2 regions of the Gellertiella sp. DMC107 genome follow, and region 2 is predicted to be linked to the other one. Evidence: predicted binding sites of a transcription regulator. Region 2 holds the regulator's gene; the other holds the start of a gene.
The links. The regulator PhoB, encoded in region 2, activates phosphate uptake and scavenging genes when phosphate is short. The targets are predictions, from matches to a motif close to TGTCATNNANCTGTCAT.
Positions count from the first base shown of each region.

Region 1: ACT54B_RS14735 (alkaline phosphatase D family protein) is a predicted target of PhoB. The motif match lies at 8,253-8,269, and genes of this name have one in related genera.

Region 1 is NZ_JBQUZZ010000004.1:180,926-197,185, reverse strand. Features, by position in the region: gene ACT54B_RS14770 (invasion associated locus B family protein) at 1-211, shown strand, start outside; gene rlmN (dual-specificity RNA methyltransferase RlmN) at 408-1,646, shown strand; gene ACT54B_RS14760 (LysE family translocator) at 1,668-2,309, opposite strand; gene ACT54B_RS14755 (SDR family NAD(P)-dependent oxidoreductase) at 2,383-3,228, opposite strand; gene ACT54B_RS14750 (argininosuccinate synthase) at 3,395-4,618, shown strand; gene ACT54B_RS14745 (multidrug effflux MFS transporter) at 4,688-5,896, opposite strand; gene ACT54B_RS14740 (M3 family metallopeptidase) at 6,128-8,185, shown strand; gene ACT54B_RS14735 (alkaline phosphatase D family protein) at 8,329-9,891, shown strand; gene typA (translational GTPase TypA) at 10,048-11,868, shown strand; gene ACT54B_RS14725 (N-acetyltransferase family protein) at 12,052-12,558, shown strand; gene ACT54B_RS14720 (hypothetical protein) at 12,562-13,176, opposite strand; gene ppa (inorganic diphosphatase) at 13,354-13,893, shown strand; gene ACT54B_RS14710 (DUF167 family protein) at 13,895-14,203, opposite strand; gene ACT54B_RS14705 (YggT family protein) at 14,203-14,535, opposite strand; gene ACT54B_RS14700 (MFS transporter) at 14,640-15,878, shown strand; gene ACT54B_RS14695 (glutamine amidotransferase) at 15,860-16,260, opposite strand, start outside.
Region 2 is NZ_JBQUZZ010000002.1:566,038-582,297, forward strand. Features, by position in the region: gene ACT54B_RS08230 (NAD(P)H-dependent flavin oxidoreductase) at 64-1,026, opposite strand; gene ACT54B_RS08235 (hypothetical protein) at 1,282-2,412, shown strand; gene ppk2 (polyphosphate kinase 2) at 2,458-3,348, opposite strand; gene phoR (phosphate regulon sensor histidine kinase PhoR) at 3,574-4,773, shown strand; gene ACT54B_RS08250 (PstS family phosphate ABC transporter substrate-binding protein) at 4,961-5,995, shown strand; gene pstC (phosphate ABC transporter permease subunit PstC) at 6,132-7,613, shown strand; gene pstA (phosphate ABC transporter permease PstA) at 7,610-8,920, shown strand; gene pstB (phosphate ABC transporter ATP-binding protein PstB) at 8,934-9,749, shown strand; gene phoU (phosphate signaling complex protein PhoU) at 9,799-10,515, shown strand; gene phoB (phosphate regulon transcriptional regulator PhoB) at 10,537-11,220, shown strand; gene ACT54B_RS08280 (GcrA family cell cycle regulator) at 11,304-11,834, opposite strand; gene ACT54B_RS08285 (acetylornithine transaminase) at 12,243-13,454, shown strand; gene argF (ornithine carbamoyltransferase) at 13,477-14,394, shown strand; gene ACT54B_RS08295 (Hsp33 family molecular chaperone) at 14,447-15,436, shown strand; gene apaG (Co2+/Mg2+ efflux protein ApaG) at 15,464-15,856, opposite strand; gene ACT54B_RS08305 (O-succinylhomoserine sulfhydrylase) at 16,020-16,260, opposite strand, start outside.

The sequences.
Region 1 (16,260 bases), on a different contig from region 2:
CCAGATCGACAACAAGACCTTCGTGATGTTTACCAAGGACAAGGCTGCCTGGGTGGAAAATGCGGCAGAAGAGCCGGCTCTGGTCATGGCGATGAAGACGGGCAAGGCCATGACGGTCAGCGCCCAGTCCCGAAAGGGCACGCCGACCAGCTACGCCTATTCCCTGCAGGGTATTTCCGCAGCGCTGAAGCAGATCGAAAGCTGCAAGTAAGCCGTCAAGGCATTCCCTCCTGAAAGGCCGGGCAACCGGCCTTTTTTCATGCCTGTGAGCCAGCGGGGATGACGCAGGCCAATTTTGATGCTAAAGCCCCTCGAAATCAGGGCAAAGCCCTTGTCCTCGAGCGGATGACGCCCCCGAGGATACACGTTGGTCCCCCTGGCGGACCGCAGTTTCTTGGAAAAAGCAGATGACCGTGACCGATATCCAGACCGGGACGTTTTCGCCCGCAACCCTCTCCGGACGGGCGGCCTACAGCCCCTTGCCGACGTTGATCGGCATGACTCGCGAAGACATGGCCGAGGCCCTGAGGGAGCGCGGTATTCCGGAGCGGCAGATCAAGATGCGCGTCAGCCAGATCTGGCACTGGCTCTATGTTCGCGGCATTTCGGACTTCGACCAGATGACGAATGTGGCGAAGGACATGCGCAGCATGTTGCGGGAGAATTTTTCCATCGGCCGCCCGGAGATCGTCGAGGAACAGATTTCCAATGACGGCACCCGGAAATGGCTGTTGCGCTATCCGCCTCGCGGCGCAGGACGGCCCGTCGAGGTGGAGACGGTCTACATTCCCGAAGAGGGTCGCGGGACGCTGTGCATCTCAAGCCAGGTCGGGTGCACGCTTACCTGTTCCTTCTGCCATACGGGGACGCAGAAACTGGTCCGCAATCTGACGGCGGAGGAAATTCTTTCCCAGCTTCTGCTGGCCAGGGACCGGCTCGGCGATTTCCCGGATCGGGATACGCCGGTGGGGGCGATGGTGCCGGCCGAAGGGCGCAAGATCACCAATATCGTCATGATGGGGATGGGCGAGCCGCTTTATAATTTCGAGGCGGTCAAAAAGGCGCTCCTGATTGCCTCCGACGGAGACGGGCTTTCCCTGTCCAAGCGTCGTATCACGCTTTCTACCTCCGGCGTGGTGCCGGAAATCTATCGCACCGGTGAGGAAATCGGTGTGATGCTGGCGATTTCGCTCCATGCGGTGCGCGATGACCTGCGCGACATCCTCGTGCCGATCAACAAGAAGTACCCCCTCAAGGAACTGATCGAGGCCTGCCGGGCCTATCCCGGTCTTTCTAATGCCCGTCGGATCACGTTCGAATATGTCATGCTGAAGGACATCAACGACAGTCTGGAAGACGCCAAGGGGCTGGTTCAGTTGCTCAAGGGCGTACCCGCGAAAATCAATCTCATTCCTTTCAATCCGTGGCCGGGCACGAACTATCAGTGCTCCGACTGGGAGCAGATCGAAAAGTTTGCCGATTTCATCAATAATGCCGGCTATGCCTCGCCGATCCGCACACCGCGGGGGCGGGATATCCTGGCGGCTTGCGGCCAGCTGAAATCCGAATCCGAGCGGATGAAGAAGACCGAGCGCATGGCCTTCGAAGCCATGATGATTGCCGGCCACGGCGAGGACGACGAGTAAATCCCGCGCCGACAGGCCGTCTTAACGGCTGTGGGTCATCAGGATCTTGACGGCGAAAAGGGAGAAGACACCGGCGAACGTATAGTCGATGGCGCGCAGGACCTTGCGGTTTCCCGTCAGCCAGGCGGAGAGCCTGTCTGCCGCCAGAACGATGCCGATGACGATCGGCAGGGATACGACGATGAACCAGAGGCCCAGGAAGAGCAGCTTTCCGGTCACGTGGGGATCATCGGCGCTGATGAACTGCGGCAGGAAGGTCATGAAGAAAATGATGATCTTCGGGTTCAGCAAATTGACCCAGAAACCGTTCAGTGCTGCCGAGGTGAGGGTCTCCTTCGGCCGGCTCATATCGGCGATGACGAAGTTGGATCCCTTGCGAACGGCCTGGATGGCCAGCCAGGCGAGATAGCCCGCTCCCCCCGTCTTCAGGATGGTAAAAGCCAGCGGTGACGCGACGATCAGCGCCGAAAGACCGAAAGCCACCAGGCAGGTATGAACGATGAGCCCCACATTGGTGCCTGCGATGACGGCAAGTCCGGCGCCGCGCCCATCCTTCAGGGCCCGGCCGATGGAGAGCGTCATGTCCGGCCCCGGCGTTGCGGCGAGAAGCGCGGAGGCTGCGGAGAAGGTCAGAAGCGTTGCAAGGGACGGGATGAATTCCATGGCACACCTGAAGGGAGATTTCCGCGACTGGTCCCACATTCCCGCCGGTCTGTAAAGCGCTTCTATTGTCCCTTCATCTCTTCAGAAAGGCCGTGAAACTGTCGGCATGATCCTTATGCCAGCGAGAAAGGGGTGGCCGGTTCTCGATGATATCATGCGCGGCCCAGTATATACGCTTCTCATCCAGCGGGCGGCTGACCTCGTTGTCCGGACAAAGTATGTAAAAATCACCCCGTGCCAGGCTTTCCAGCATGAAATCCACGGTTTGTTCGGGTGTCCACGCGCCCGCCGGCTTTTCCGTGCGCCCATTGGCGGTGAGCGGCGTGTAGACAAAGCCCGGAATCAGCAGGTGCGCCGACAGGGTCGCGCCCTCGCGATTGCGCAAGTCGTGTTCCAGGGCTTCGGTAAAAGCCTTTACGCCTGCCTTTGACACATTATAGGCCGGGTCGCCCGGGGGCGTGGTGATGCCCTGTTTCGACCCCGTGTTGATGATCATTCCGGGCTCACCATGCGCAAGCATCGACGGGCCGAAGGCGCGGCTTCCGTTGATCACGCCCATGAGATTGACGCCGAGAACCCGATCCCACCCATCCTGCGGCCCGAAAAGGCTGCTGCCGGGTTGGATGCCTGCATTGTTCATCAGCACGTGAACCTTGCCGAAACGGGCATGAACCGTGTCGCGGAGACCCTCCACGGAGGCCAGGCTGGCGACGTCGGTCTTTACGGCCAGGACGTCGTCATCCGTTCCGGCGTCCGCAGCGACGAGCATGCGGGCCTGCTCCAGCTGTGCCTCGGAAATATCGGCCAGGACCACTTTCATGCCGGACCGGGCGAAGGATCGGGCTGCAGCCAGGCCAATGCCGGACGCGGCGCCGGTGACGACAGCGGTATGGCCGGGACGGATTGCGGAATAGGGCATGGAACTCCTCCTGAGGGACATCAGGGGAATTATGGGGTCCGATGCCGACCTGTCAAACGTCAGGCGTGACCATTCCGCACTTGCGCCTTCCCGCAATCTCGCTAAAAGTGCCGCCGAAATTTGGCAACGGGCGGTCCATCCGTCCCCCTGTATACGGATCCTCACCATGGCATCGCACAAGCAAGTCAAGAAGGTCGTTCTGGCCTATTCCGGCGGTCTCGACACCTCGATCATCCTGAAGTGGCTCCAGACGGAGCTGGGCGCCGAGGTCGTGACCTTTACCGCCGATCTGGGGCAGGGCGAAGAGCTCGAGCCCGCACGCAAGAAGGCCGAGATGCTTGGCATCAAGGAAATCTACATCGAGGACGTTCGCGAGGAGTTCGTGCGGGATTTCGTCTTCCCGATGTTCCGCGCCAATGCCGTTTATGAAGGCGTTTATCTGCTGGGCACCTCCATTGCCCGTCCGCTGATCTCCAAGCATCTGATCGACATCGCTGCAAAGACCGGCGCCGACGCCATCGCGCATGGAGCTACCGGCAAGGGGAACGACCAGGTTCGCTTCGAGCTTTCCGCCTATGCGCTGAACCCCGATATCAAGATCATCGCACCCTGGCGGGACTGGTCGTTCAAGAGCCGCACCGACCTGCTCGATTTCGCCGAGAAGCACCAGATTCCCGTAGCCAAGGACAAAAAGGGCGAAGCGCCCTTCTCGGTCGATGCAAACTTGCTGCACTCGTCCTCCGAAGGCAAGGTTCTGGAAAACCCTGCCGTCGAAGCTCCGGAATATGTGCATATGCGCACCATCTCTCCGGAAGCCGCTCCCGACCAGGCAACCGTCATCAAGATCGGCTTCGAGCGGGGCGATGCGGTTTCGATCAATGGCGTGCGGATGAGCCCGGCAACCCTTCTCGCAAAGCTCAATGATTACGGTCGCGATAACGGCATCGGCCGCATCGATCTCGTCGAAAACCGCTTTGTGGGCATGAAGTCGCGCGGCGTCTATGAAACGCCCGGCGGCACCATCCTGCTTGCCGCCCATCGGGCGATCGAGTCGATCACCCTGGACCGGGGCGCCGCTCACCTGAAGGATGAGCTGATGCCGAAATATGCCGAACTGATTTATTACGGCTTCTGGTACTCGCCCGAGCGTGAAATGCTGCAGGCCCTCATCGACAAGAGCCAGGAACATGTGGAAGGTGAAGTGACGCTCAAGCTCTACAAGGGCAATGTCATGGTGGTTGGCCGCGAAAGCGAAAAGTCGCTCTATTCGGATGCGCTCGTGACCTTCGAAGACGACCAGGGTGCCTATGACCAGAAGGATGCGGCCGGCTTCATCAAGCTGAATGCCCTGCGTCTTCGCACGCTGGGCAAGCGCAACCGCAAGGGCTGATAACCTTCACCCGGTTTTTGTAAGCCACCCGTCCCCCGGACGGGTGGCTTTTTCATGGGTGGCCGATGGTCAACCAAAGCTCTTCGAACCCCGGCTGCGGCTGACGAGGACAAGGAGCGCATAATTGGCGACCGCCAGCAGCTCCATGGCGGGAATGATGAGACCAAAGGCTTGCAGCGGGGTGCCGATCCAGGCTGCGAGCGAGCCTGCGACAAAACCTCCGCCCATCTGGATGAAGCCCATCAGCGCAGATGCGGAGCCTGCTACTTCCGGGAAGGGAGCCAGGGTTGCCGTCACCACATGGGGGCTGATCATGGCGAGGCCGAAGGTGCAGAGCGCAACCGGAACCATGATGGTCAGATAATCCGGTGTCATGAAATGGGTGGATACCAGCATGGCGCAGGCCCCTGCCAGCGTGAAGCAGAGCCCTAGCAGGGCCGAACCATGGCCGCCGAGACGCGGCGCGGCGAACCGCAAGGCGACCGATCCAAGGAAATAGGATCCCGTTTGTGCGAGCATTCCAATGCCGAACTGGGTCGGGCTAAGCCCCACCATCCGGATCAGGATAAAGGGTAGCATGGTCGATTGGGCGTAAAGCGCCCCGATCGTTCCCATCAGGACAAGCGATCCGGAGGCGAAGCGGATATCGAGAAGCAGCCGCCCATAGGCGCGGGCAAGCCGGTCCGGCCGGGCGAGCGTGGGATCGGGTCTGGCGGTCTCCTTCAGGAGAAAGAAGACCGTCAGGGCTGCGATCACGCCGAAGGCCAACAGTGCCAGAAAGACCGACTGCCAGCCGAAGCTTGCCAGCAGCAAACCGCCCAGCGTCGGGGCAAGCGCGGGGCCGATGGCCAGCATGATCCCGATCGTGTTCATGATCCGGGCAGCCTCCTGGCCGGTAAACTGATCCCGCACGATGGCGCGCGCGACCGCTGCCCCGATAGAGGCCCCGATGCCTTGCACCAGACGGCCCGCCAGCAGCAGGCCGATACTGCCGGCGAAAGCGGCGATGATGCTGCCGGAGATGAAGATTGCCAGAAAAAGCAGCGTGGCCTTGCGTCGGCCGATGGCATCGGAGAGAGGCCCTCCGACCAGCTGGGCGATCGCGAAACCGGCGAAATAGAGGGACAGGCTCATCTTGATGGCGGATTCGGTCGTGGAGAAGACCTCCACCAGCCGGGGCATGGTGGGTGTATACATCGCCATTGCGATTGGGCCGAGCGCCGTCAGCAGCGCACCGATCAGACTCGTGCGCTTTTCGGTCATGGAGGATTGAGGCATGGTCTGTCTTGCGTGTTGCGGGGTCACGAGGCCAATCTGGGTCGGAAAGACTTTTGGTCAACCACCCTGCACGCCGCAGATCGGCTGGCAAGGTCCCTTCCAGCCAATTCAGGTTCGGCTGGCCCGAAAGACCGACGCTGAACGGTCCCGGCATCCCAAGTCCGGGCATAGGAAAGCGCGGTCTTGACCCTTATAAAGGGACAGGAATCACAGGCAGGAAGGATGATCGGCGTGTCCGAAAGCGTGAACAGGGAAATTTTCGTTTGGTCCGGCCTTCACGGACTTCCGCGTTTTGACAAGATCGCGATTGCTGACTTCAAGCCGGCCTTCGACGCAGCCTTCTCAGCGCATGATACCGAAATCGAAGCGATTGCCAGCCAGGCGGATGCCCCGACTTTCGGCAACACGATTGAGGCGCTCGAAGTGGCTGGCGACAGTCTGTCCCGGGTGTCTTCACTTTTCTGGAATCGGGCTGGCGCTCATACCAATAGCGATATCCAGGCACATGAGCGGGAGATTGCGCCGCTGATGTCCCGCCATTATTCGCGGATCGGCATGAATGCGGCGCTTTTTGCCCGGATTGATGCCCTCTGGGAACAGCGGGACAGCCTCGGGCTGGATAAAGAGCAGCGCCGCGTGCTGGAACGACACTGGAAGGGATTTGTGAAATCCGGCGCCAAACTCCCCGGCCCCCAGCAGGAGCGCCTTGCCGACATCAACGAAAAGCTTGCCGGGCTCGGTGCACGGTTCGGGCAGAATGTGCTTTCGGATGAGAAGAGCTGGTGCCTTTTTCTCGACAAGAGCGATGATCTGAGGGGCCTGCCTGATTTCCTTCTGGGAGCGATGCAGGGAGCGGCAACCGAAAGGGGAGAAGAGGGCAAACATGCGGTGACCCTTTCGCGGTCCATCATCGAACCCTTCCTGACATTTTGCCCCCATCGTGCCCTGCGCGAGCAGGCCTTCAAGGCCTGGGTGGCGCGCGGCGAACAATCCGGCGAAACGGACAATCGGCCTTTGATGACCGAAATGCTGGCATTGCGCGCGGAGAAGGCCCGCCTTCTGGGCTACGAAAACTATGCCGCGCTGAAGCTCGACGATACGATGGCGAAGACACCCGGTGCGGTAAACGGGCTGCTGAGGCAGGTTTGGGAAAAGGCTGTCGCCCGGGCGAAAGAGGAAGAGGCCGACCTTGAGGCGCTTTCCCGACGGGAGGGCCAAAACCATCCGATCATGCCGTGGGACTGGCGTTACTATGCGGAGAAACTGCGAGCCGAGCGCTTCAATTTTTCCGAGGCGGAGCTGAAGCCCTATCTTCAGCTGGAGCGGATCATCGAAGCCTGCTTCGATGTCGCCCACCGGCTGTTCGGCATTTCTGCACGCGAAGTGAAGGGGATAGAAGCCTATCACCCCGATGTCCGGACCTTCGAGATCCACGACGCATCCGGCAAACTGAAGGCCCTTTTCCTCGGGGATTACTTTGCGCGCGCCTCGAAACGCTCCGGCGCGTGGATGAGCGCTTTCCAGTCTCAGCACCGGATGCGCCTTGCCAGCGGTGCCGATGGCGAGATCCCGATCATCTACAATGTCTGCAATTTCGCCAAGCCTGCGGAAGGCCAGCCGGCCCTTCTTTCGCTCGACGACGCCCGCACCCTGTTCCATGAGTTCGGTCATGCCTTGCATGGCATGCTGTCCAACGTGCGCTATCCTTCCGTTTCTGGAACGTCCGTGTCGCGGGATTTCGTGGAGCTCCCCTCGCAGCTCTATGAACACTGGCTGACGGTTCCCGAAATCCTGTCGCGCTATGCGTTGCATGAAAAAACCGGCGAACCCATGCCCCAGGCGCTGCTGGACAAGGTGCTCTCTGCCCGGACGTTCAATTCCGGCTTTGCCACGGTCGAGTTCACGGCCTCTGCTTTGGTCGACATGGCCTTTCATACGATGGAACCGCCCAAAGACCCGATGGCCGTACAGGCAGCCGTTCTGAGCCAGATCGGTCTGCCGCATTCCATCACCATGCGTCACGCATCGCCCCACTTCCAGCATGTCTTTGCCGGGGATGGCTATTCCGCCGGTTACTATTCCTACATGTGGTCGGAAGTGCTGGACGCGGATGCCTTCTCCGCGTTTCAGGAAACCGGAGACGTCTTCAATCCCGACATGGCCAAGCGGCTTGCGGATCATGTCTATTCCGTCGGCGGTTCCATCGATCCGGAGGAAACCTACCGGGCTTTCCGCGGCAAGATGCCGAGCGCGGAAGCCATGCTGGTCAAGAAGGGGCTTGCGGCCTGAAACGCCAGGTTTCCCGTCGACGGTGTCACCGGGTCTTGGTCAAATTGTAGCCGTCGCGTCACACGCGCGGCATGCGGGTGTCACGCCCGTCTGCGACTCTCGGTTCGGGTTGGCTCTTCAGCCCGAACCGAGCGGATCGCGCAATGCTGACACGTCGAAACTTTCTTTTTGGAACCGGCGCCTTCGGGCTCTCCTCGGGGGCCGGGCTGGGCATGCCCTACTATGCCCGTCACCGCAGCGCGCCTGTCTTCAGCCACGGCGTGCAGTCAGGCGATGTCGATTTCCGGTCCGGGATGGTCTGGACACGGCTCGACCGGCCGGCACGGGTCGATATCGCGCTTTCCACGACCGAGAGCTTTTCCGATCCCTTGCATCTCCCGACTTTAACCGCCCATCCCGATCGCGACTTCACGATCAAGGCGCTGGCTGACGGCCTGCTGCCCGATCAGGATTATTTTTACCGGTTCCAGGCAAGCGACCTGCAATCCGGCTTCATTCAATCGGAGCCCGTCGTCGGGCGTTTCCGGACCGCACCGCTTCGCCGCCGGTCGGTGCGCTTCCTGTGGTCGGGCGATACGGCCGGCCAAGGTTACGGGATCGAAGAGACAGGCATGGCGACCTACCGGACCATGGCCCGGCACGAAGCCGACTTTTTCATCCATTCGGGCGACACGGTTTACGCGGACAATCCCATTCCCGACGAGATCGCCCTGAGAGACGGTACCGTCTGGAAGAACAGGATCGTGACAGACGAGAAGCGGGATGTTGCCCGCAGTCTCGACGAGTATCGCGGGCAGTGGAAATACAATCTGCTCGACCGCCATGTCAGACAGTTCAGCGCCGGTTGCGCCAGCTTCTACCAATGGGACGATCATGAGGTTTTGAACAACTGGTCTCCCTCTACCGATCTTTCCGGCGATGCCCGCTACCCGGAAAAGGACATTTCCGTCTATTCGCGCCGCGCTCGGCGTGCCTTCGAGGAGATGACTCCGATCCGATATGCGGTGCGCGAACCCGGCCGGATCTACGGGAAGATTTCGTATGGGCCGCTTCTCGATGTCTTTTTTCTCGATTTACGCTCGTATCGCGGGGCGAACAAGGATCCCCGTTCTTCCCAACTGCTTGGCAAGCAGCAGATCGACTGGCTCACGGCTTCGCTCGACGGGTCTCGCGCGCTATGGAAGGTCATGGCCTGCGACATGCCGATCGGGCTCGTCAACTGGGACGATTATGGCCGGCAGAAAGGCGCTGAAGCGGTTTCGGACGGGTATAATGGCGTCCCTGACGGGCGTGAACGGGAATTTGCCCGGCTGTTGCGCTTTCTGAAGGATCGGGACATTCGCAATACCGTCTGGTTGACGGCCGATGTCCATTACACCGCCGCCCACCACTACAGTCCCGAGCGGGCGAAGTTCCTTGATTTCCTGTCTTTCTGGGAATTTGTATCCGGACCGCTGCATGCCGGTACCTACGGACCGAAACCGCTCGACAAGACCTTCGGGCCGGAGGTTCGCTTTCTCAAGGCGGCCCCGGGTGGTGCGGAGAGCAACTTGCCGCCGTCGGCCGGCCTGCAATTCTTTGGCCGCGTGGACATCCACGGCCGAAGCGGCGAGATGACCGTCCGCCTCATGGATCGGGACGACCGGGAGCTCTGGTCCGCCACTCTGCCGCCCGACGACCGCCGCCCGACGATGCCGGTTTCCTGACCGCGCATGGACAGGACCGAATGGCCCGAAAGGCCGGTATTCAAGCATGATCCGCCCGCCCCCCTTTCGCATTTGCAAAAAACAGGCTATGAGCGCGCCAACTGAAATTGGCGCTTGCTCCCGATGATGCGCCCCAGCTCCAGAGAAGAATTCATTATGGCCATTCGCAACATCGCGATCATCGCGCACGTTGACCATGGGAAAACCACCCTTGTTGACGAACTTCTGAAACAGTCCGGTTCCTTCCGTGAAAACCAGCGCGTCGCCGAGCGCGTGATGGATTCCAACGACCTGGAAAAGGAACGCGGCATCACCATTCTCGCCAAGGCGACCTCGGTCGAATGGAAGGGAACCCGCATCAACATCGTCGACACGCCCGGACACGCCGATTTCGGTGGTGAGGTCGAGCGTATCCTCTCGATGGTGGACGGCGCCATCGTTCTCGTCGATGCGGCCGAAGGGCCGATGCCGCAGACCAAGTTCGTGGTCGGCAAGGCGCTGAAGGTCGGCCTCCGCCCCATCGTCGCGATCAACAAGATCGACCGCCCGGATGCGCGCGCCGATGAGGTCATCAATGAAGTCTTCGATCTCTTCGCAGCCCTCGACGCCACCGACGAACAGCTCGACTTCCCGATCCTCTACGGTTCGGGCCGCAACGGCTGGATGAACTACGAGCCGGAAGGTCCGCAGGATGAAGGCCTGGCGCCGCTGCTGGATCTCGTGCTGAAGCATGTGCCTGAGCCGAAGGTCGAAGAAGGTCCTTTCCGCATGATCGGCACGATCCTGGAAGCCAACAACTTCCTCGGTCGCATCATCACCGGCCGTATTGCCTCCGGGTCCATCAAGCCGAACCAGGCCGTCAAGGTGCTGGGGGCCGATGGCAAGCTGATCGAAAATGGCCGCATTTCCAAGATCCTGGCATTCCGCGGCATTGAGCGGACCGCGATCGAAGAAGCCCATGCAGGCGATATCGTGGCGATTGCCGGTCTCTCCAAGGGCACGGTTGCCGATACGTTCTGCGATCCCTCGGTGACCCAGCCGATGAAGGCCCAGCCGATCGATCCGCCGACGGTCACCATGTCCTTCATCGTCAACGATAGCCCGCTGGCGGGCACCGAAGGCGACAAGGTGACATCGCGTGTCATTCGCGACCGTCTGCTCAAGGAAGCGGAAGGCAATGTGGCCCTCAAGATCGAGGAAGCCGAGGACAAGGACAGCTTCTATGTGTCCGGTCGCGGCGAATTGCAGCTTGCCGTTCTGATCGAAACCATGCGTCGCGAGGGCTTTGAACTTGCCGTCTCCCGTCCGCGCGTCGTCATGCACAAGGATGAGGACGGCAACCTTCTCGAGCCGATCGAAGAAGTGCTGATTGACGTGGACGAGGAACATTCCGGCGTCGTCGTGCAGAAGATGTCCGAGCGCAAGGCCGAGATGGTCGAGCTGCGTCCGTCGGGCGGCAATCGCGTGCGTCTGGTCTTCTACGCGCCGACCCGTGGCCTGATCGGTTACCAGTCGGAGCTTCTGACCGATACCCGCGGCACGGCGATCATGAACCGCCTGTTCCACAGCTACCAGCCCTACAAGGGCGAGATCGGTGGCCGCGTGAACGGCGTTCTGCTTGCCAACGAAGCCGGTGAAGCCGTCGCCTATGCCCTCTTCAACCTCGAAGATCGCGGTCCGATGATCATCGATCCGGGCGAGAAGGTCTATATGGGCATGATCATCGGCATTCACTCCCGTGACAACGATCTGGAAGTGAACGTGCTGAAGGGCAAGAAGCTCACCAACATCCGCGCTGCCGGCAAGGACGAAGCCGTAAAACTGACTCCGCCGATCCGCATGACGCTGGAACGGGCGCTCTCCTGGATTCAGGACGACGAACTTGTGGAAGTCACGCCCAAGTCCATCCGCCTCCGGAAGATTTATCTGGACGCAAACGATCGCAAGCGCTTCGAAAAGCAGCGCGCAGCCATCTGATCGCTGTTTCTGCAGGACCCTCTCGAAAACCCCGGCCTTGCGGCCGGGGTTTTTGCTTGTGTGCGGGGGTTTTTACGCCTTGCCCTGCCTCTTAAAAAACCGTTAACTTCAGCGAGTGCTTCGAATATTCGAGATGGTTCGCAATGATTGCGGATCCGTCTGTCCAAGGGTCAGAGTTGCGTCATGAAGACCGTATCGATCGATGTCCGCCGTGCCGAGCCGCATGATGCGCGTGCCATTTCCGAGGCGCACCGGGCTTCCTGGCAGCATGCCTATGAAGGTCTCATCCCCCACAAGCCTTTGCGTGACATGATCGAGCGTCGGGGCGAGAGCTGGTGGCGCAAGGCAACCCAGGGACCGGCCACCCTTCTGGTCGCTGAAGTCGAGGGTGTGGTGGCAGGTTACGCGACACTCGGCCTCAACCGCGCCCGTGCACTGCCGCAGGAGGGCGAAGTCTATGAACTCTACCTTCGTCCGGAATATCAGGGCATCGGCCTCGGTCGGCTGCTCTTCGGGGAATGCCGGCGGCTGCTGAAATCGCTCGGCTGCAGTGGTCTCGTTGTCTGGTGCCTGGAAGACAGCGAACATGCGGATCGCTTTTTTCGCAATCAGGGCGGCCTCGACATTGCCGAGGGAATGGAGAATTTCGGCACCAGTGCGCTCAAGAAGATTGGGTATGTCTGGAGCTGACCGCTACTGCGCCGGCTGAGAGCCTGGAAGCGTGCTGCTGAATGTGGAGGAAAGCGGACCCTTATCCCCCTCGAAGACCGCCGTATCCACGCCGCAGGCGAAGCGGGAGGCCTTTTCATCCGCCACTTTTCGAGCAAGCTCGTTTGCATTCCGGTTCGCTAATGCGTCGACCATGCCAATCACGCAGCTGCGGTCGTCTGCGCGTGAAGCCACCCGGGCAATCACCAGAACCTGTCCCTTCAGGGCGTCAGAAGTCGCGCCCGTCTGCGGATCCGAATTCGCGATGAAAAAGCGGAGAACTGCCGCATACGGTTTCTTGTCCGCGATTCGCCATTCGATCGTATCGTTGACGCTGGCAAAAGCCGAAAAGGTCTCGAAGCCCTCGTCGGCATAAGCCTTGTTGACCGGGCCGTAGAAAAGGCTCGGCCGCAGGTCTCCTTCCTTGTAGAGGACGGGATAGCCCTTGAGACCGGGACAGCGGAGGATCACCCCGCCCTGATCTTCTTGCATGGTCTTGCACCGGTCGAGCGTCAGCTTGGTAAAAAGGCTGTCTGCCCCCTGGGCGACGGACGCGCACAGGAGGATGGTCATGGCCGGGATCACTCTTTTGAAGGTCATTTCACATCCCCGCAGTCTTTCCTCATCTTCCGCCAAAAGAGGAATGAGGCAAGGGGAAATGCCGGCTTTGCCAGCAAAACGGCCCGGTTCGGTGGTCACGATAGGTCTAAAGCCGTGTTGCGTTGCGGAATGAAATTGGATATTGCCGGCCATCCGAACCATCACACGGGGATCTACATGCGCATCGACGCCATTTCCATCGGCAAGAACCCGCCTCACGACGTCAACGTGATCGTTGAAGTCCCGGTCGGCGGTCATCCTATCAAGTATGAAATGGACAAGGACGCCGGTACGCTGGTGGTCGACCGTTTCCTGTATACGCCGATGACCTATCCGGGCAATTACGGCTTCGTTCCGCACACCTTGTCGGATGACGGCGACCCGATCGACGTTCTCATCTGCAATACCCGTCCGCTTATTCCCGGTTGCGTCATCAATGTTCGTCCCATCGGCGTCATGATGATGGAAGACAATTCCGGCAAGGACGAGAAGATCATTGCCGTGCCGTCCGACCACCTGACCAAGCGTTATGAAAAGGTGCGCAACTTCACCGATCTCCCCGAGATCACCCTGAAGCAGATCGAGCATTTCTTTGAGCACTACAAGGATCTGGAGCCCGGCAAGTGGGTCAAGATCTTCGGCTGGCATGGAGTTGACGAGGCGCAACGCCTGATCGCCGAGGCCGTCGAGCGCTGCAAGGCAAAGTCTGGAAAGTAAGCTAGAAAAACGCGCTTATCCTGCGCTTGAAATCCTCCGGATCGGTCTCGATGCGGAGGATTTTTTTGCGTGATGTTTCGCCGGAAACGAAGCTCAGCGCCGACTTCGGTATCCTGAAGGTCTTGGCGAGGAGTGCGACAAGCGCCTTGTTCGCCTTGCCATCTTCGGGGGGCACCGACACCCTGACTTTGAGCCAGAGGCTGCCATCGGCCGCTTTCTCCAGCCCTTCGACCAGATCGCGCCCGCCGGCGGGCGTCAGCCGAACCGAAAGGCGCACATGATCTGCCAGAACGGTGAAGGGTTGATCCATCAGCCCAGCGCGCTGAAGACGGCCGGCTGAACGCTCGTTCTCAGGAAGATCTGCAAGAACTGGATGAGGACGATCACCACAATCGGCGAGATATCGATGCCGTTCAGATTGGGCAGCCGGCGACGGATGGGAGCGAGAACCGGCTCTGTGACGGCGTAGAGAAACTGACCGATCGAAGCAATCGCCTGATTGCGGGGATTGATGACGTTGAATGCATAGAGCCAAGAGTAGACGGCGCTGGCGATCAATATCCAGAAGTAAATATCCAAAACCGTATAAATCAGCCAAAAAAGCGCGACCATGTGCGTCTCCGAATTTCCGTTTCTAGACATGTAGTCATTGCCGCCAAAGGGAGCAAGTGGGGCTCCCGTTCGATTGAAGAATCATGTTTAACAGGCAAAATTTCAAGAAAGGCACGAGAACCATGAGGGCAACAATGCAGACCCAGGATCGCTTTGCCGCCTTTCGTCATTCGGCCTATGCACGATTCTTCGTTGCCCGCTTTCTGGCGACTTTTGCCATCCAGATCATCAGCGTTTCCGTCGGATGGCAGATGTATGACGAAACGCGCAATACGCTGCTGCTCGGCATGATCGGATTGGTCCAGTTTCTGCCCTCGCTGCTTCTCCTGCTGATTACCGGTTCGGTGGTTGACCGCTACAATCGCCGCATGATCGTGGCTCTCTGTATGCTGCTCAGCGTGGCCTGCTGCGCCGCCCTGCTCGGCATTACGCTGGCTAAAGCCTTCTCTCCGCTGCCCGTATTCGCCGTTTTGATCGTTTTCGGGATCGAGCGGGCTTTCATGGCCCCTGCCGTTCAATCGCTCGCGCCAAACCTGATACCGGAAAAAGACCTCGCCAATGCCATTGCCTGGAACTCCTCTTCCTGGCAGGCGGCCTCCATTGTCGGGCCCGTCGCCGGGGGGCTTCTCTATGGGCTCAGCGCAGCCATAGCCTATAGCGTCGCGCTCCTGTTCCTTCTGGCGGCCTCAGCGCTGGTCTTTTCGATCCCCAAGCCTCCGCAACGGCGCTCGGCGGAGGCGGGCAGCTGGAGCACGGTTCTGGCCGGCTTCCGGTTCATTTCCTCCGAAAAAATCGTGCTGGGAGCCGTAACGCTGGATCTTTTTGCGGTCCTGCTCGGTGGAGCAGTGGCGCTGATGCCGGTTTTCGCGAGGGACATTCTTGTTCTCGGGCCCTGGGGGCTCGGTCTTCTGCGATCTGCGCCGGGAGCAGGCGCCATTGTGGTCGCTGCCCTGCTTGCGGCCTATCCCATCCGCCACCATGCCGGACGGCTCATGTTCGCTGGTGTGGCCTTGTTCGGCTTGGCGACCGTCCTCTTCGGCCTGTCTACCCATGTCTGGGTATCGATCGCGGCCCTGTTTGTCATGGGTGGGGCGGACATGGTTTCCGTTTATGTGCGGGAAACCCTGATCACGCTCTGGACGCCGGACGAAGTGCGCGGGCGGGTCAATGCCGTCAACATGGTTTTTGTCGGCGCTTCCAACGAGCTCGGCGAATTTCGCGCCGGCACGATGGCGCATCTCGTCGGCGCCGTGCCGGCCGTGGTGATTGGCGGTATCGGCACGCTGGCCGTGTCGTTCCTCTGGGCGGCCGGCTTTCCGAAGCTCCGTCGCATCGACAGCCTCGATGCACCCGATCACCTGGGTCGGGCCTGAGCGGACGCGAAGATCAGATCGAGGAAGGACGAGATCCACGTCCGGAGCGGTGCATCGTGCAGGAGACGGCCTTCCAGATGCTGTCGCCCCGACTGGGCGTTTGGCAAGACAAATCTGTGAGCACCATGAACCACCCAGCGCTGCATCATGGCGCGGGTCAGTTCGGCATGGAACTGAATTCCCCAGGCATTACGCCCGTATCGAAATGCCTGGTGGGGATAATGGGCGCCCGATGCCAGCAATTCAGCCCCGCGGGGCAGGTCGAAACCTTCCATGTGAAAGTGATAAACCTGCTCCGGCCAAGGCAGCAGCGCCCGTCCGGTCTCGGTAGGCGTGATGGGATACCAGCCAATTTCCGTAACCCCCTCGCTATGGGGCCGGA
Region 2 (16,260 bases):
CCGTTCCTTTCTGCCTGTGGAATACCTGCGCCTGGCCTTGGCCGGCCGGGCGCAGGCAGAGGTTCAGCGGAGCGAGAGCCGGGCCCGTGCCGCACGGTATTCGCGCTCAAGCCGGTCGACCACGGCCGCCACCGGTTCGACGGCCTTGATATTGGCAATCCCTTGGCCGCAGCCCCAGATGTCTTTCCAGGCCTTGGCGCCGGTCTGCTCCTTGCCGAAGTCCATCTTGGACGGATCGGCAACGGGCAAATGCTCCGGATCCATGCCAGCGGCCGTGATCGAGGGCTTCAGGTAATTGCCGTGAATGCCGGTGAAGTAGTTGCTGTAGACGATATCGGCCGCGGTGCTGTCGACGATGCACTGCTTGTAGGCATCCGAGGCGCGAGCCTCCTCCGTCGCGATGAACAGCGACCCCATATAGGCAAGATCCGCGCCCATGGCCTCGGCAGCAAGAATGGCGCCGCCGGTCGAGATGGCGCCCGCCAGAGCCAGCGGTCCGTCGAACCACTGGCGGATTTCCTGTACCAGCGCAAAGGGCGAAAGCGTGCCCGCATGCCCACCGGCACCGGTCGCGACGGCGATCAGGCCGTCTGCGCCCTTGCGGATCGCCGATTGGGCATGGCGATTGTTGATGACGTCGTGCAGCACCACCCCGCCATAGGAATGGATCGCCTGGTTCACTTCCGGCACCGCGCCGAGCGAGGAGATCACCACCGGCACCTTGTATTTCACGCAAAGCGTCAGGTCCTGTTCCAGCCGCTTGTTGGAGCCGTGCACGATCTGGTTCACGGCAAAGGGAGCGGCAGGCCGGTCGGGATGGGCCGCGTCATGGGCGGCCAGCGTCTCGGTGATTTCCGCCAGCCACTCGTCGAGCTGGCTTTCCGGGCGCGCGTTGAGCGCCGGGAAGGCGCCCACGATGCCCGCCTTGCATTGCGCGATCACCAGCGCCGGGTGGGAAATGATGAAGAGCGGCGAGGCAATCGCCGGAAGCCTCAGTCTGTCTTTCAGGATGGGCGGCAGCGCCATGGCGGCAGGTTCCGTCTTACGTTTACGATAACGTCAATATTGCTAGCACGACCGCCTTGGCGGGCAAAGCCGAAAAAGGCGGGTTCGTGCCATATTTCCCGAGGCGAAGGACGCTGGCAAGCACCAGATAGGCGTGGTGCGCGCGCTGCCGCAAACTGGACACTTGCGGTTCGCAAGGCTTCTCTCTATCGATTCTGGGGAACGATCCCCCGTGCTTCGGCACGCGTGGCTGCCATGAGTGGAAGGACGACCTGTTTGAGCGGATTGGAAACGGCCATCAGAAATGCTCTTGACCGGGCGGACCGGAGCAACCCGGAAGTTCGGGCCCGCATCTATCAATCCGCCCGCCAGGCGCTTGAGACAGGGCTGCGCAAGCAGGATGTCAGCGATCCCGCAGTCGTTGCGCAGCAACGCCACCGGCTGGAAGCGTCGATCAAGACCATCGAGATGGAGGAGCGCCAGAAGCTCGGCATCGTCGTCGCCGATCCTGTGTCCGATATCCAGTACAGCGATTTCGAAGCGGATATGGCAAGCCTCGACGATCAGCGAACGGCGGAAGAAGACAGCGCCGAGGACGATTCCCTCGGCGGTTTGCGCGCCGAACGGCTGGGGGAGGAGGACCGCAGGCCGGGACCGCGGACCGAGGCAACCATCTTATCCGGCGCTCCGTCCGGCCGTCCGTCAGGCCGCGTGAGTGGCCGTCCGTCGGCAGCCGCCCGGCCGCGCAAGAAGCGCGGCTTTTTCGCGCGGCTGTTCATCTGGGTCATGTTGCTGGCCTTCCTTGCGGTCGGCGCCTGGTGGGTCTTGAATTCCGGGCTGCTGCTGTCCGACGCCGAGCGTGATACTTCGGTAGCCAATCCGCCCGCTGCCGTCAGCGAGGAGGATCTGCCCGATGCCTCCGGCGACAACACGGCCCCCGCCCAGAATGCGTCGTCCAATTTTTCCAAGGACTGGATCGAGATCTTCAAGCCCGGCGAGATCAAGCGCGTGGCGGCCGGCAGCCTGTCGGACGCAAAGCTGGCTTCCACCGGCGATGGCCCGGTCATCCGCATCACCTCCCGGTCGGCCGAGCCGGACGGTGCGGTGAGGATCCTTCTTCCCGGCGAAATTCTCCGGAAATGGGAGGGGCAGGAGCTGACCCTCGCCGTTACCATGCGGTCTGCGAATGAAAAGCCGGTCCAGGTAACGGTCGATTGCGAACTCGCCTCGATCGGCACCTGCGAGCGCCACCGGTTTACGGTTGCGGCCCAGCGCTCCGACGCGCTGATCCAGATCACGCCGGGTCCCGGCAAGGGCGACACGCCGGCCCTGGTGCTGAATGCCGACGCGACCGGGGAGGGGGGCGGCGTCGATCTGGTCGCGCTGCGCGTCCTGCCGGTTCCGTGACCGGAAAGGCTCCGCCCTGAGAAGGAGAGCGGAGCCGGACGTGTCTCAATCCCGCTTCAGCATCTTCTGCGGATCGTCGAATAGGATTTTCTTGTCGATTTCGCCGATCGCCTTTTCGTCCTTGCCCTCGTAGTCCAGCGATTTGAGCATGTGGCGGATGACATTGGTGCGGGCCCGTCGCTTGTCATTGGCAAGAACCGCGGTCCAGGGTGCCTTGTCGCTATGGGTTTCAGCCAGCATCCTGTCGCGCTTTTCCGTGTAGTCGTCCCATTTGTTCAGCGCGGCGATATCCATCGGCGACAGCTTCCATACCCGCAGGGGATCGTGGCGGCGGTCATGGAAACGCTTCAGCTGCATTTCTCGGCCAATATCCAGCCAGAACTTGAAGAAATGGATGTGTTCGTCCACCACCATTTTCTCGAAACGCGGGACGTGATCGAGGAATTGCGCATATTGCTCCGGCGTGCAAAACCCCATGACGGGCTCTACCCCCGCGCGGTTGTACCAGGAGCGATCGAACAGGACGAATTCGCCGGCTGCGGGAAATTGCGTGATATAGCGCTGGAAATACCATTGGCCTCGCTCGGTTTCGGTCGGTTTGGAAAGCGCGACGGTGCGGGCCGAGCGGGGGTTCATATATTCGCGGGTTGCTGCAATCGCGCCGCCCTTGCCGGCCGCATCCCGGCCTTCGAACAGCGCCAGAACCCGCTTGCCCGTGCTCTGCAACCAGAACTGCACTTTGACGAGCTCGATCTGGAGAGCCTGCAGCTCCGCCTCGTAGGTCTCCTGCTTCATCTTCTTGTCATAGGGAAAACCGCCGGATTGCAACGCTTCGTCCTTGATCCAGCCGGGCAGTTTCGGGTCGTCTATGTCAAAGACGCGGGTTTCCTTGCCGATCTTCAGCTCGACTGCCCTGCTTTCCGTCTGGTCTGCCATGCCACGCTCCTTCTTGTTGTGGTGTGAAATTGGTGCAAAGCATGGGGGAAGACAAGCATCTTGTGGGCGTGGAAAAGGCCAGCTGCGCTGCTGGCTATGGCTTGCGTCATCAACCGGGATTTGCGCAAGCCGTGAATGTCTGAGACACCAATGTCATGAAGCGCCGATATTCCGGTGACTTCGTCAGGAAGGGAGGCCACTTTGGAGGATGAGGGCGTGAGGCGCATTCTGGTTCGGCTGCGGGACAATGCCGTCCTGCTGGCCACCCTGGCCGTCGTGGCCAGCGGCGCGGTTGTTGCCGGCATTCCCGCCTTCTATGCGGTGGCCGCCATGATCCTAGTCATGGTCGTGGCGCTTTCGCGTCCCACCCCGCGCGATTATCTCCCGATCCTGCCTGTTGTGTCGGCCCCGGCCGTCCCGGCGCCGTCCCTGGCGGAATCCAGGGCCATGATTGATGCGCTCGATTTCCCCGTTTTCCTGATCAATGGCGAAGAGGAAATCCTGCTGCAGAACGAAGCGGCCCGCGAGGCCTTCGGTGTTCTGGCGGAACGGGCCCATATTTCAGCCCGGCTTCGCGCCCCCGGCCTCCTCGACATGGTGCGTGAAGGCATGCGCAGCCGCAAACCGCATGCGCGGGATTATGTGGAGCGTGTTCCCTCGTCGCGTGCCTACCGGGTTCGGGTGGCGGAAAGCGGTGGCGGGCGCTTTCTGATCGCCTTCAACGACGTCTCCAGCGTCCACAAGATGGACCAGATGCGCACCGATTTCGTCGCCAATGCCAGCCACGAGCTAAGGACCCCGCTGGCGTCCTTGCGCGGCTTCATCGAAACCCTCCAGGGGCCGGCGCGCTCCGATCCGAAAGCGCAGGAGCGTTTCCTCGGCATCATGCTGGAGCAGGTGAACCGGATGAGCCGACTGGTGGACGATCTGCTTTCCCTCTCGCGCCTGGAGATGAAGGCCCATATCGCTCCCTCCGAGACCGTGGATCTGGTGCCCGTGCTGTCCCATGTGCGCGATGCCCTGCAGCCGCTCGGCGCCAGCCTCGGTGTCGAGATCGGCCTGCATCTGCCCGATCATCCGGTGCTGGTGAACGGAGACCGGGACGAGCTCGTGCAGGTCTTTGAAAACCTCGTCGAAAACGCCTGCAAGTATGGTCAGGAGGGAAAGACGGTGGAGATCGAGCTTTGCGAGGAGGCCGGTCGAGCGATCTCGGTCTCGATCACCGACCAGGGGCCGGGTATCGAGGCGGAGCATGTTCCCCGTCTCACCGAGCGTTTCTACCGCGTGAATGTCGAAGCGAGCCGGTCCCGGAAAGGAACCGGACTGGGCCTTGCCATCGTCAAGCACATCCTCACCCGCCACCGCGCCCGTCTTCAGATCCAGTCCAAACCGGGCGAAGGAAGCCGCTTCACTGTCGTCTTCTGACATATATGACAGTCACGAAGCGCTATGTGACGCATAAAGTATTTAAAAATCAAAAGGTTGACCTGTCATAATAGTTTCATGCATCTGACATAAAAGGTGAGCCGTCAGCAGGTACATCAGCCGTGCCTCTCCTGAGGAAAGGCCGGACACGGTCCGCAACAAAACGGTTTCACGACGGGAGTTTCCCATGAAAGTTCTTCACTTCACGGCTGCGGCGCTGATCGCTTCGGTTGCTTTTGCGGGCGCCGCCCATGCGCGCGACCAGATCCAGATCGCTGGTTCCTCCACGGTTCTCCCCTATGCCAAGATCGTTGCCGAGGCCTTCGGCGAAGCCAACACCCAGTTCAAGACCCCCGTCGTCGAATCCGGCGGCACCGGTGCTGGCCTGAAGGAATTCTGCAAGGGCGTCGGCCCCGACACCATCGACATCGCCAATGCTTCCCGCCAGATCAAGAAGGAAGAGCTGGAGGCCTGCAAAGCTGCCGGCGTCACCGACGTTCAGGAAATCCGCATCGGCTATGACGGCATCGTCTTCGCGACCGACGCCTCCAACGTCGATTTCGCCCTGACCCCGAAGGACGTCTACCTGGCGCTCGCCGCCGAGCTGGTTGTGGACGGCAAGCTCGTCGCCAACCCGAACAAGAAGTGGTCCGAAGTCAACAAGGACCTGCCGGATGAAGACATCATGGCATTCATCCCCGGTGAAAAGCATGGCACCCGTGAAGTGTTCGAACAGAAGCTTCTGGCCGACGGCTGCAAGGAAACCGGCGCTGCCGACGTGATCAAGGCACAGATCGCCGACGAAAAGGAAGCGGCCGCCAAGTGCGTGAAGGTCCGCAAGGACGGCGTTGCAGTCGATATCGACGGCGACTACACCGAGACGCTCGCCCGCATCGACAGCAACAAGAAGGCCATCGGCGTCTTCGGCCTGTCCTTCTTCGAAAACAACTCCGACAAGCTGAAGGTCGCAACCGTTTCCGGCGTGACGCCCTCGGTTGAAACCATCGCATCCGGCGAATATCCGGTTTCGCGCCCGCTGTTCTTCTACGTGAAGAAGGCCCATCTCGGCGTCATCGCCGGCCTGAAGGAATATGTCGAGTTCTTCACCTCCGACAAGATGATCGGCCCGGACGGCCCGCTCGCCGAATACGGTCTGGTTCCGGCTCCGGACGCCGAGCGTGAGCAGATCCGCAAGGATGCTGCCGAAGGCAAGACTCTCTGATCCAGAAGAATGCATCCCGGCGTGGCCTCGGGCCGCGCCGGGTTTACAGCCTGCAAGGCATGGTGCCCGCCGATGGGCGCCTTCGTGACGCGGAAGGGTTTAAAGCCTTCCGGAATTGCCCCAGAAAAGGTGCTCGATGAAGACGCCCCTGCTTCTCCTGATCCTGGCATTGATGGCGCTGGTCGCCTATGTCGCCGGTCGGGCCCGCTCCAGCGCGATGGCCCGGACAACCAGCGAAAAAGCCCATTCCCGCCCCGCCTATCACAGCGCCTATGTGGCTCTGACCGCCCTTTTGCCTGCCGTGCTTGTGCTGCTCGTCTGGTCGATTGCGGCGCCGATCTATATCGACAACAGCGTGCGGGCGACGCTGCCTGCCGACCTCAGGGCCGATGCAGCGTCCGAAGCGCTGAATTACGGCACCGTGACCATCATCGCCAAGGGTGTCGAACAGCTGTCCGACGCCGAGATCGCCGCCGCCGAGGCCGGTACGGTCCAATGGCCGGAGCTGCTTGCCTCAAAGGCCGTGCCCGTTGCCGCCGATGTGCGCCCGGAGATCATTCAGGCCGCGCTGAAGCGCACGGCCATGGATGCCTCGAGCCACAAGGCCATGGCCGCCGTGTGCATCGTCGTCGCGGCCCTCGGCGCTTTCCTGGGATATCGCCGCCTGGCACCCGCCTTCCGTGCCCGCAACCACATCGAAAAGCTGATGCTGGTGGCGCTGGCCCTCTGCTCCACCATTGCCATCCTCACCACGGTCGGCATCGTCGTCTCCATGCTGTCGGAAGCCACCCGCTTCTTCGCCATGGTGCCGATGCACGAATTCTTCTTCGGCACGGTGTGGGATCCCCGCTTCGCCGCGGCCGGTGCCGGTGGCGAAGGCGGCCAGTTCGGTCTCATCCCGCTTCTCGCCGGCACGCTCTACATCGCTTTCTTCGCCATGCTCTGCGCCGTGCCGGTGGGCCTGCTTTCCGCCATCTACATGGCCGAATATGCCTCACCCCGGGTGCGCAACCTCGCCAAGCCGGCGCTCGAACTTCTGGCTGGCATCCCCACCATCGTCTACGGCTTCTTTGCGCTGGTCACCGTCGGCCCCTTCCTGCGGGACATTTCCGCAGAGCTGAACGGGCTCGTCACCGGCAACTACGTCAATTTCATCCAGGCGCAGAGCGTTCTGACGGCGGGTATCGTCATGGGCATCATGCTGATCCCCTTCGTGTCGTCGCTTTCAGACGATATCATCACGCAGGTTCCGCGCGCCCTGCGGGATGGTTCGCTCGGACTGGGCGCCACCCGCTCGGAAACGATCAAGCGGGTCATCCTGCCGGCTGCGCTTCCGGGCATCGTCAGCGCCCTCCTGCTGACCGCCTCGCGGGCCGTCGGCGAAACCATGATCGTGGTGCTCGCGGCCGGGGTCGCCGCCCGCCTTTCCCTGAACCCCTTCGAGCCCATGACCACGGTGACCGTCAAGATCGTCAACCAGCTGACGGGTGACCTGGAGTTTACCTCCCCGCAGACGCTGGTCGCCTTTGCGCTCGGGATCACGCTTTTCGCCATTACTCTCGCACTCAACATCTATGCGCTCTACATCGTGCGCAAATATCGGGAACAGTACGAATGAGCGACGCTGTCACGCTTAACGGAATGCCCGCGCTCGCGCGCCGTGATATCGGCATCAAGCGCCGCTATGCCGCCGAGCGCCGTTTCCGCGCCTACGGCATCGTGGCCATGGCCGTCGGCCTTTTCTTCCTCGCGGCGCTGATCTTCTCGGTGGTGTCAAAGGGGTATACGGCCTTTGTCCAGACCACGATCACGCTCCCGATCGAATTTGCCGAAAAGGATCTCGATCCGGACAACAAGCGGGCCGAAAACCCGGCGATCCTGGCCCAGGGCGATTTTGCCAAGCTGATCAAGCACAGCCTTGCCAAGCGCCTCGGCTTCGATGCGTCCGACCGCAAGTCCGCCAAGCTCGCCGCTTCGATGATCTCCGACAGCGCGCGTATTGATTTGCGGGACATGCTCCTGGCCGATCCTTCCCTGGTGGGCAAGACCGTGAACGTGTCGCTGCTGGCGGAAGGCAATATCGACAGCGCCAACAAGGGCCAGATCGATCTGACCGTCCCGGAGGCGCGCCGCAAGGTCAAGGACCGGCAGCTCGAATGGATGAAGACCCTGCGCGACGCAGGCGATCTGACCAAGGAATTCAACACAGGCCTGTTCACCAACGGAGCCTCCTCCCGTCCGGAAGCCGCCGGTCTGGGCGTCGCCGCCATGGGCTCGTTCTTCATGATGGTCACGGTCTTTGTCCTGTCGCTGCCGATCGGGGTTGCCGCGTCCATCTATCTTGAGGAATTTGCGCCGAAGAACCGCCTGACCGATCTGATCGAGGTCAACATCAACAATCTCGCGGCGGTGCCGTCCATCGTCTACGGTCTCCTCGGCCTGTCGATCTTCATCAATTTTGCCGGCATGCCGCGCTCTGCGGCCCTGGTGGGCGGCCTGGTGCTGACGCTGATGACGCTTCCGACCATCATCATCGCCACCCGCGCCTCGCTGAAGGCCGTGCCGCCGTCGATCCGCGCCGCAGCGCTCGGCCTCGGCGCCTCGAAGATGCAGACCATCTTCCATCACGTGCTGCCGCTGGCCATGCCCGGCATCCTCACCGGCACCATCATCGGTCTGGCCCATGCGCTCGGTGAAACTGCACCGCTGCTGCTGATCGGCATGGTGGCCTTCGTGGCGGATTTCCCCGCCACCCCGCTCGAACCTTCGACCGCCCTTCCGGTGCAGATCTACATGTGGGCCAACGAAGCCGAACGCGCCTTCACCGAGCGCACCTCGGGCGCGATCATCGTGCTTCTCACCTTCCTCATCCTCATGAATCTCGGCGCCATTCTGCTGCGTCGCCGCTTCGAACGCCGCTGGTAAGGAAAAACGTTCCATGAACATGATGGCAGAAACCACTCTCGAACCCAGACAGGCCCAGACGATGAACGAACCGGTCTACAAGATGATAGGCAACAAGGTGTCCGTGTTTTACGGGCCCAAGCAGGCACTGTTCGATGTCAGCCTTCCGATCCGCGAAAAGACGGTGACCGCTCTCATCGGCCCGTCCGGTTGCGGCAAGTCCACCTTCCTGCGGTCGCTGAACCGCATGAACGACACGATCGACAATTGCCGGGTCACCGGCCAGATCACGCTGGATGGCCAGGATATCTACGATCCGTCGATCGACGTGGTGGAACTCCGCGCCCGCGTCGGCATGGTGTTCCAGAAGCCCAATCCCTTCCCGAAGTCGATCTACGAAAATGTCGCCTACGGCCCGAAGATCCACGGCCTCGCCCGCAACAAGGCCGATCTCGATCAGATCGTCGAGACGAGCCTGATCAAGGCCGGTCTCTGGAACGAGGTGAAGGATCGCCTGCACGAAGCCGGCACGGGCCTTTCCGGCGGTCAGCAGCAGCGCCTCTGCATTGCCCGTGCGGTGGCCGTTTCGCCGGAAGTCATCCTGATGGACGAGCCCTGCTCGGCGCTCGATCCCATCGCCACCGCCAAGGTCGAGGAATTGATCCACGAGCTGCGGTCCAACTTCACCATCGTCATCGTCACCCATTCGATGCAGCAGGCCGCGCGCGTCTCCCAGCGCACGGCCATGTTCCACCTCGGCAACCTCGTCGAGGAGAACGATACGGACAAGATCTTCACCAATCCGGACGAGAGCCGCACTCAGGATTACATCATGGGCCGCTTCGGCTGAGGCCACCTTGCCTCCGTCCCCGTCCGAATGCTGAACAAGGAACAGGCTTATGGCTTCCAACCACATTTACTCCGCCTTTGACGAAGAACTGAAATTTCTGGCGCGCCGCATTTCCGAGATGGGCGGTCTGGCCGAACAGATGGTCTCCGAGGCGGTCCAGGCGCTGGTCAACTCCGACACGGCGCTCGCCCAGAAGGTGATTTCCGACGATGCCGTGCTCGATGCCGCGGAACGGGAAGTGGGCGACAAGGCTGTCATCATCATCGCCCGCCGCCAGCCTGTGGCGGCCGATCTTCGCGAAATCATGGGCTCGATCCGCATCGCTGCCGATCTGGAGCGCGTGGGCGATCTCGGCAAGAACACCGCCAAGCGGGTGATTGCCGTCCAGGCGCAGGGCGTGCCGCGAAAGCTCGCCCGCGGCCTCGAGCACCTTTCCGAGCTCGCCTTGATGCAGCTGAAGGAAGTGCTGGACGTCTATACGACCCGCTCCGCTGAGAAGGCGAAGTCGATCCGCGAGCGCGACGAGGAAATCGACGCCATGTATACCTCGATCTTCCGCGAGCTCTTGACCTACATGATGGAAGATCCGCGCAACATCACCCCCTGCACCCATCTTCTCTTCTGCGCCAAGAACATCGAGCGCATCGGCGACCATGCCACGAACATCGCCGAGACGATCTACTACATGGCAACCGGCGCGCAGCCGGAGGGCGAGCGTCCCAAGGACGATACTGCCAACACCGTCACCTCTGCCGTTTCCGAATAAGTGCCCGCAAGGATAGATGCCATGACCCCAAGGGTAGCCATTGTCGAGGACGAGGAGGCCATCTCCGAACTCCTCCGCTACAATCTCGAATCCGAAGGTTTCGAGGTGGATGCCATCATGCGTGGCGATGAAGCCGAGACCCGGCTGAAGGAGCGCGTGCCTGATCTTCTCATTCTCGACTGGATGCTGCCGGGTGTTTCCGGCATCGAGCTCTGCCGCCGGCTGCGCCAGCGCCCCGAAACCGAGCGCCTGCCGATCATAATGCTGACCGCGCGCGGCGAGGAGAACGAGCGCGTGCGCGGCCTTTCGACCGGCGCCGACGACTATGTGGTGAAGCCCTTCTCCACGCCGGAGCTCATGGCTCGCGTCAAGGCGATGCTGCGCCGTGCCAAGCCCGAGGTTCTCGCCAGCGTCCTGCGCTGCGGCGAGCTGGAACTCGACCGCGAAACCCACCGCGTCCATCGCAAGGGCCGCGAGGTGCGGCTTGGGCCGACGGAATTCAAGCTGCTGGAATTCCTGATGTCCTCGCCCGCCCGCGTCTTCTCCCGCTCGCAGCTGCTCGATGGCGTCTGGGGTCACGATATCTACGTGGACGAACGCACCGTCGACGTCCATATCGGCCGCCTGCGCAAGGCGGTGAACCTGCCCGGCATGTCGGATGTGATCCGCACCGTGCGTGGCGCCGGTTATTCGATCGAGGGCTGATGCGAGACGAAGCCCGCCGGAGACAGGCGTGAAAAAACCCCGGTTCAGCGAACCGGGGTTTTTTCGTCAATCCTCGAACCCGCTCAGCGCGCGGCGCGGCGGCGGTCCGAAACCGGCTGATAGGCCAGCTTCTGATGGTAGTTGCAGTAGGGGGAGCTGTCCGGGCTGTCATTGCCGCAGAAGTGGAAATCGTCCTTCAGCGGATCGCCGACCGGCCACTTGCAGGTGCGTTCGGTCAGCTGGGTCAGTTCGAGGCGGCGCGAGATCGGCACGACCACGTTGCTCGCCGGTACGAACTGCATTTCCTCGACGGTGTCGACCTCGATCTCCTCGCGCACGACGGTGGCGCCCTGGGTACGGGTAACCGTGCGGGTCGTGGCGCGGGCCGCATAATTCGGCGCGCGCGGTGCAGAAGTCGTCCGCTTGGGCGTGCGCGCTGCGGTTGCAGGTGCGGTTCCGCCGGCCTTGGCCCGTCCGGGCAGGCTGAGACGATGCACTTTGCCGATGACAGCGTTACGGCTGACGCCGCCCAGCTGGGCCGCGATCTGGCTGGCGCTCAGGCCTTCGGACCACAACTTCTTGAGTTTCTCAACGCGCTCGTCTGTCCAGTTCATGCACATTCTCCGCTGTCGCGCCTGTGATGGAAAGAATCCGTCACCCAGCGCCGGGTGTTGCCCGGCGCCAAAACGCCTCACCATTGTCGTGACTAGTTCCGCCGCATGCAGTCTAGTAATTGAGATTTAACCTAGTGTGAGGCTGACTCCGTGACAAGAGTCGCTGGAATCATCATGATTCGATTTTCGACTTTTCCCCAACTTGCTTCCCGCCCGCGCTTCGCTTCGCCTGCCTCTCGTAACGCCAGGTCGTTCGGGCGGAACGCGCGGCGAAATGCACCGGTTTTGTTGACATTGCAGTGCGAAATGGGGATAGTGCGCCGCCGCCGAAAGGCGGCATTTTGATTTTTCCGGGCCTGCATCCGTGGTCCCTGTCGAAGCTGCTTTTCTTGAGATACGAGGTGGGTCATGGCCGCTGCCGCGCCGCTCTACAACACGTATAACCGCACGCCGCTGCGCTTTACCCATGGCGAAGGCGTCTGGCTGACCACGGAAAGCGGCGAGCGATATCTGGATTTTGCAGCCGGCGTTGCGGTGAATTCGCTGGGTCACGCCCATCCGCACCTCATCAAGGCCCTGACGGAGCAGGCCGGCAAGGTCTGGCATCTCTCCAACCTCTACGAAGTACCCGGCCAGGAGGCGCTCGGCGAACGCCTCATGAAGGTTACTTTCGCGGACAAGGTCTTCTTCACCAATTCCGGCGCCGAGGCGCTGGAATGCGCGATCAAGACCGCCCGCCGCTATCATTTCTCCAAGGGACACCCGGAGAAGTTCCACATCATCACCTTCGAGGGCGCCTTCCACGGCCGCACCACGGCCACCATCGCCGCCGGCGGCAACGAGAAATATATCGAGGGCTTCGGCCCGAAGGCACCGGGCTTCGATCCAGTTCCTTTCGGCGACTTGGAGGCCGTCAAGGCTGCGATCACCCCGTCCACGGGCGCCATCCTCGTCGAGCCCGTACAGGGTGAGGGCGGCATCCGCCCGGCGACGGTCGAATTCATGCGCGGCCTGCGTGATATCTGCGACGAGCATGGCCTGCTTCTCGTCCTCGACGAGGTCCAGTGCGGCGTGGGCCGCACGGGCAAGCTCTTCGCCTATGAATGGGCGGGCATCACCCCGGATATCATGGCGGTCGCCAAGGGTATCGGCGGCGGTTTCCCGCTCGGCGCCTGCCTTGCCACCGAAGAGGCGGCCTCCGGCATGGTCGCTGGCACGCATGGCTCCACCTATGGCGGCAATCCGCTCGCCATGGCCGTCGGTCTCGCCGTGCTCGATGTCGTGCTGGCCGATGGCTTTCTCGACCATGTGCGCGACATGTCGCTGCTCTTTGCCCAAGGGTTGGCCTCGCTAGCCGACCGCTTCCCGGACGTGATTGCAGAAATCCGCGGCCAGGGCCTGATGCTCGGCATCAAGGCCAAGACACCTTCGGCCGCACTGCTTGGCGCCATGCGCAGCGAGCATCTGCTGGGCGTGCCCGCCGGCGAGAACGTCATCCGCCTGCTGCCTCCGCTCACCATCACCGCGGACGAAGTCCGCGAAGGTCTGGCGCGCATCGAACGGGCGGCCACCGCCGTTCGCGCGGAAGCCCAGGCCAATGCCTCATCCCAGCCCGCCTGATCTGAATACAGGACCCCTTTCCATGGCATCCCCGAAGCATTTCATCGATCTGTCGACCGTCGCTGCTCCCGACCTCCGCAACATTCTCGAAGACGCCAAGGCTCGAAAGGCCGCGACCAAGGCCGGCACGGCCGACAAGCCGCTCGCCGGCAAGATGCTTGCGATGATCTTTGAAAAGCCTTCGACCCGGACCCGCGTGTCCTTCGATGTGGGCATGCGTCAGCTCGGCGGCGAGACGCTGTTCCTCTCGGGCACTGAAATGCAGCTCGGCCGCGCCGAAACGATTGCCGATACGGCGCGCGTGCTCTCTCGCTATGTCGACGCGATCATGATCCGCACCACCGATCATCGCCGCCTGCTGGAGCTCGCCGAATATGCGACGGTTCCGGTCGTGAACGGCCTGACCGACGATACCCATCCCTGCCAGATCATGGCGGATATCATGACCTTCGAGGAGCATCGCGGCCCGGTTAAGGGCAAGACGATCGCCTGGACGGGCGATGGCAACAACATTCTCCATTCGCTGGTGGAAGGGTCCGCGCGCTTCGGCTACCGCATGAACATGGCGGTTCCCCTGGGCTCCGAGCCCCATGACAAGTTCCTTAACTGGGCCCGCAACAATGGCGGCGACATCATGCTCTGCCACGATGCCGACCGTGCGGTCGAAGGCGCCCATTGCGTCGTCACCGATACCTGGGTTTCCATGAACCAGGAGCACAAGGCCCGTGGCCACAACATCTTCCAGCCCTTCCAGGTCAACGAGGCGCTGATGAAGAAGGCGAGCCCCGATGCGCTCTTCATGCACTGCCTGCCCGCCCATCGCGGCGAGGAGGTGACGGACGAGGTTATCGACGGGCCGCAATCCGTCGTCTTCGACGAGGCAGAGAACCGCCTGCACGCCCAGAAATCCGTCCTCGCCTGGTGCTTCGGGCTGGTGTAACCGGAAAGATCACCCATATAGGGCGCTTTCAGGCCGTTTCAGGAGTATCCCCATGGCAGATATCGCAGCCAAGCTCGGCGAACTGGATTTCGCCGGTGACGATCACGTCGTTCCCTTCCAGGTGGAAGGCATGGATGTGCGCGGCCGTGCCGTGCAGCTTGGCCCGATCCTGGATGCGATCATGGGCCGCCATCAGTATCCGCCAGCGGTTGCCCGCCTGCTCGCAGAAGCCATCGTGCTGACCGTGCTGATCGGCACCTCGCTGAAATTCGAGGGCCGCTTCACCGTGCAGACCAAGGGCGATGGCCCGGTCGATCTTCTGGTCGTCGATTTCAACACGCCGTCCAGCGTGCGCGCCTATGCGCGCTTCGACGAAGAGGGCGTGAAGGCGTCCATCGCTGCCGGTCATGCGGCGCCGCAGGATCTGCTGGGCCGCGGCATGCTGGCCTTCACCATCGATCAGGGCCGCTACACCCAGCCCTATCAGGGCATCGTCGCGCTCGACGGTGCCTCGCTGGAGGAGATTGCCGGCGTCTATTTCCGCCAGTCGGAACAGATCCCGACGCGCGTGCGCCTCAGTGCCGCCGAATTCTACGACCGGGGGCCGGATGGCAAGAGCCGTCACCACTGGCGCGCGGGCGGCATCATCGCCCAGTTCCTGCCGGCGGCGCCCGAACGCATGCGCCAGGCCGACCTGCCGGGAGGCGATGGCGAGCCCGAGATGCATGTGGTGGCCGAGGACGACAGCTGGACGGAAGCCCGCACCATGCTGGACACGGTAGAGGCGGCCGAACTCACCGATCCGCAGGTGGGCGCCGAGCGCCTCCTGTTCCGGCTGTTCCACGAGCGGGGCGTGCGCGTTTATGAGCCGCAATCGGTCGAGGACCACTGCAGCTGCTCGCGCGACAAGCTTAAATCCGTTCTCTCGGGCTTTACCCGGGACGAGGTGGAGGAAAGCATGGAAGACGGAGCGATTTCCGTCACGTGCGAATTCTGCTCGACCACATATCGCTTCGAAGCCTCGGAAGTGCTGGCGGGCTGATCCCCGTCGGCCCCCGTCCGGCGGCGGTCAGTTGAGCACGCGCTGCAGGCCCGGCACGTCGAGCGAAAAGGCGGGAATGTCCACGTCGAAGATCACGCCCCGGTCCGTTTCCATCTGGTAGCGCCCGAACATCACGCCCGATGGCGTGTCGAGCGGGCAGCCGGAGGAATATTCATAGGTATCGCCGGGGCCCAGATGGGGCTGTTCGCCGATGACACCCGGCCCTGTCACCTCATCCACCTGGCCGTTCTGGTCGGTGATATGCCAGTAGCGGCTGACCAGCCGCACGGCTTCCTGCGAGAAGTTGGAAATCACGATCCGGTAGCCCCAGACATAGCGATCGTCGTCCGGATCGGATTGCTCCTCCAGATAATAGGGTTCTACGACGACTTCTATACCCTTGGTCAGGGCCCTGTACATGGTTCAACCTTCGATCAAGACCTGTTCCATCATCCTACAGGAAAACCGATAGATCGGAAAATACCCATTGACGATGGTGGCGACGGCAAAACCCTAGTGTCAAAAAGTTAAACATAAACAAAGAAAACGATAAAGGAGGCGGCAATGCCGCCTCCCGGGGGCGTCAGGCCTTCACTTGGGCGAGGGCGGCGGCGAAGTCCGCAATCAGATCGTCCGCATCCTCGATGCCGGCCGAATAGCGCACCGTGCCGGCGGAAATGCCCAGTTCCGCGCGCGCCTCGTCCGTCAGGTTCTTGTGGGTGGTCGTCGCCGGATGGGTGATCAGGCTCTTGGCATCGCCGAGATTGTTGGAGATGCGCACCACCTCAAGCGCGTTCTGCAGCGCAAAGGCCGCCTCCTTGCCG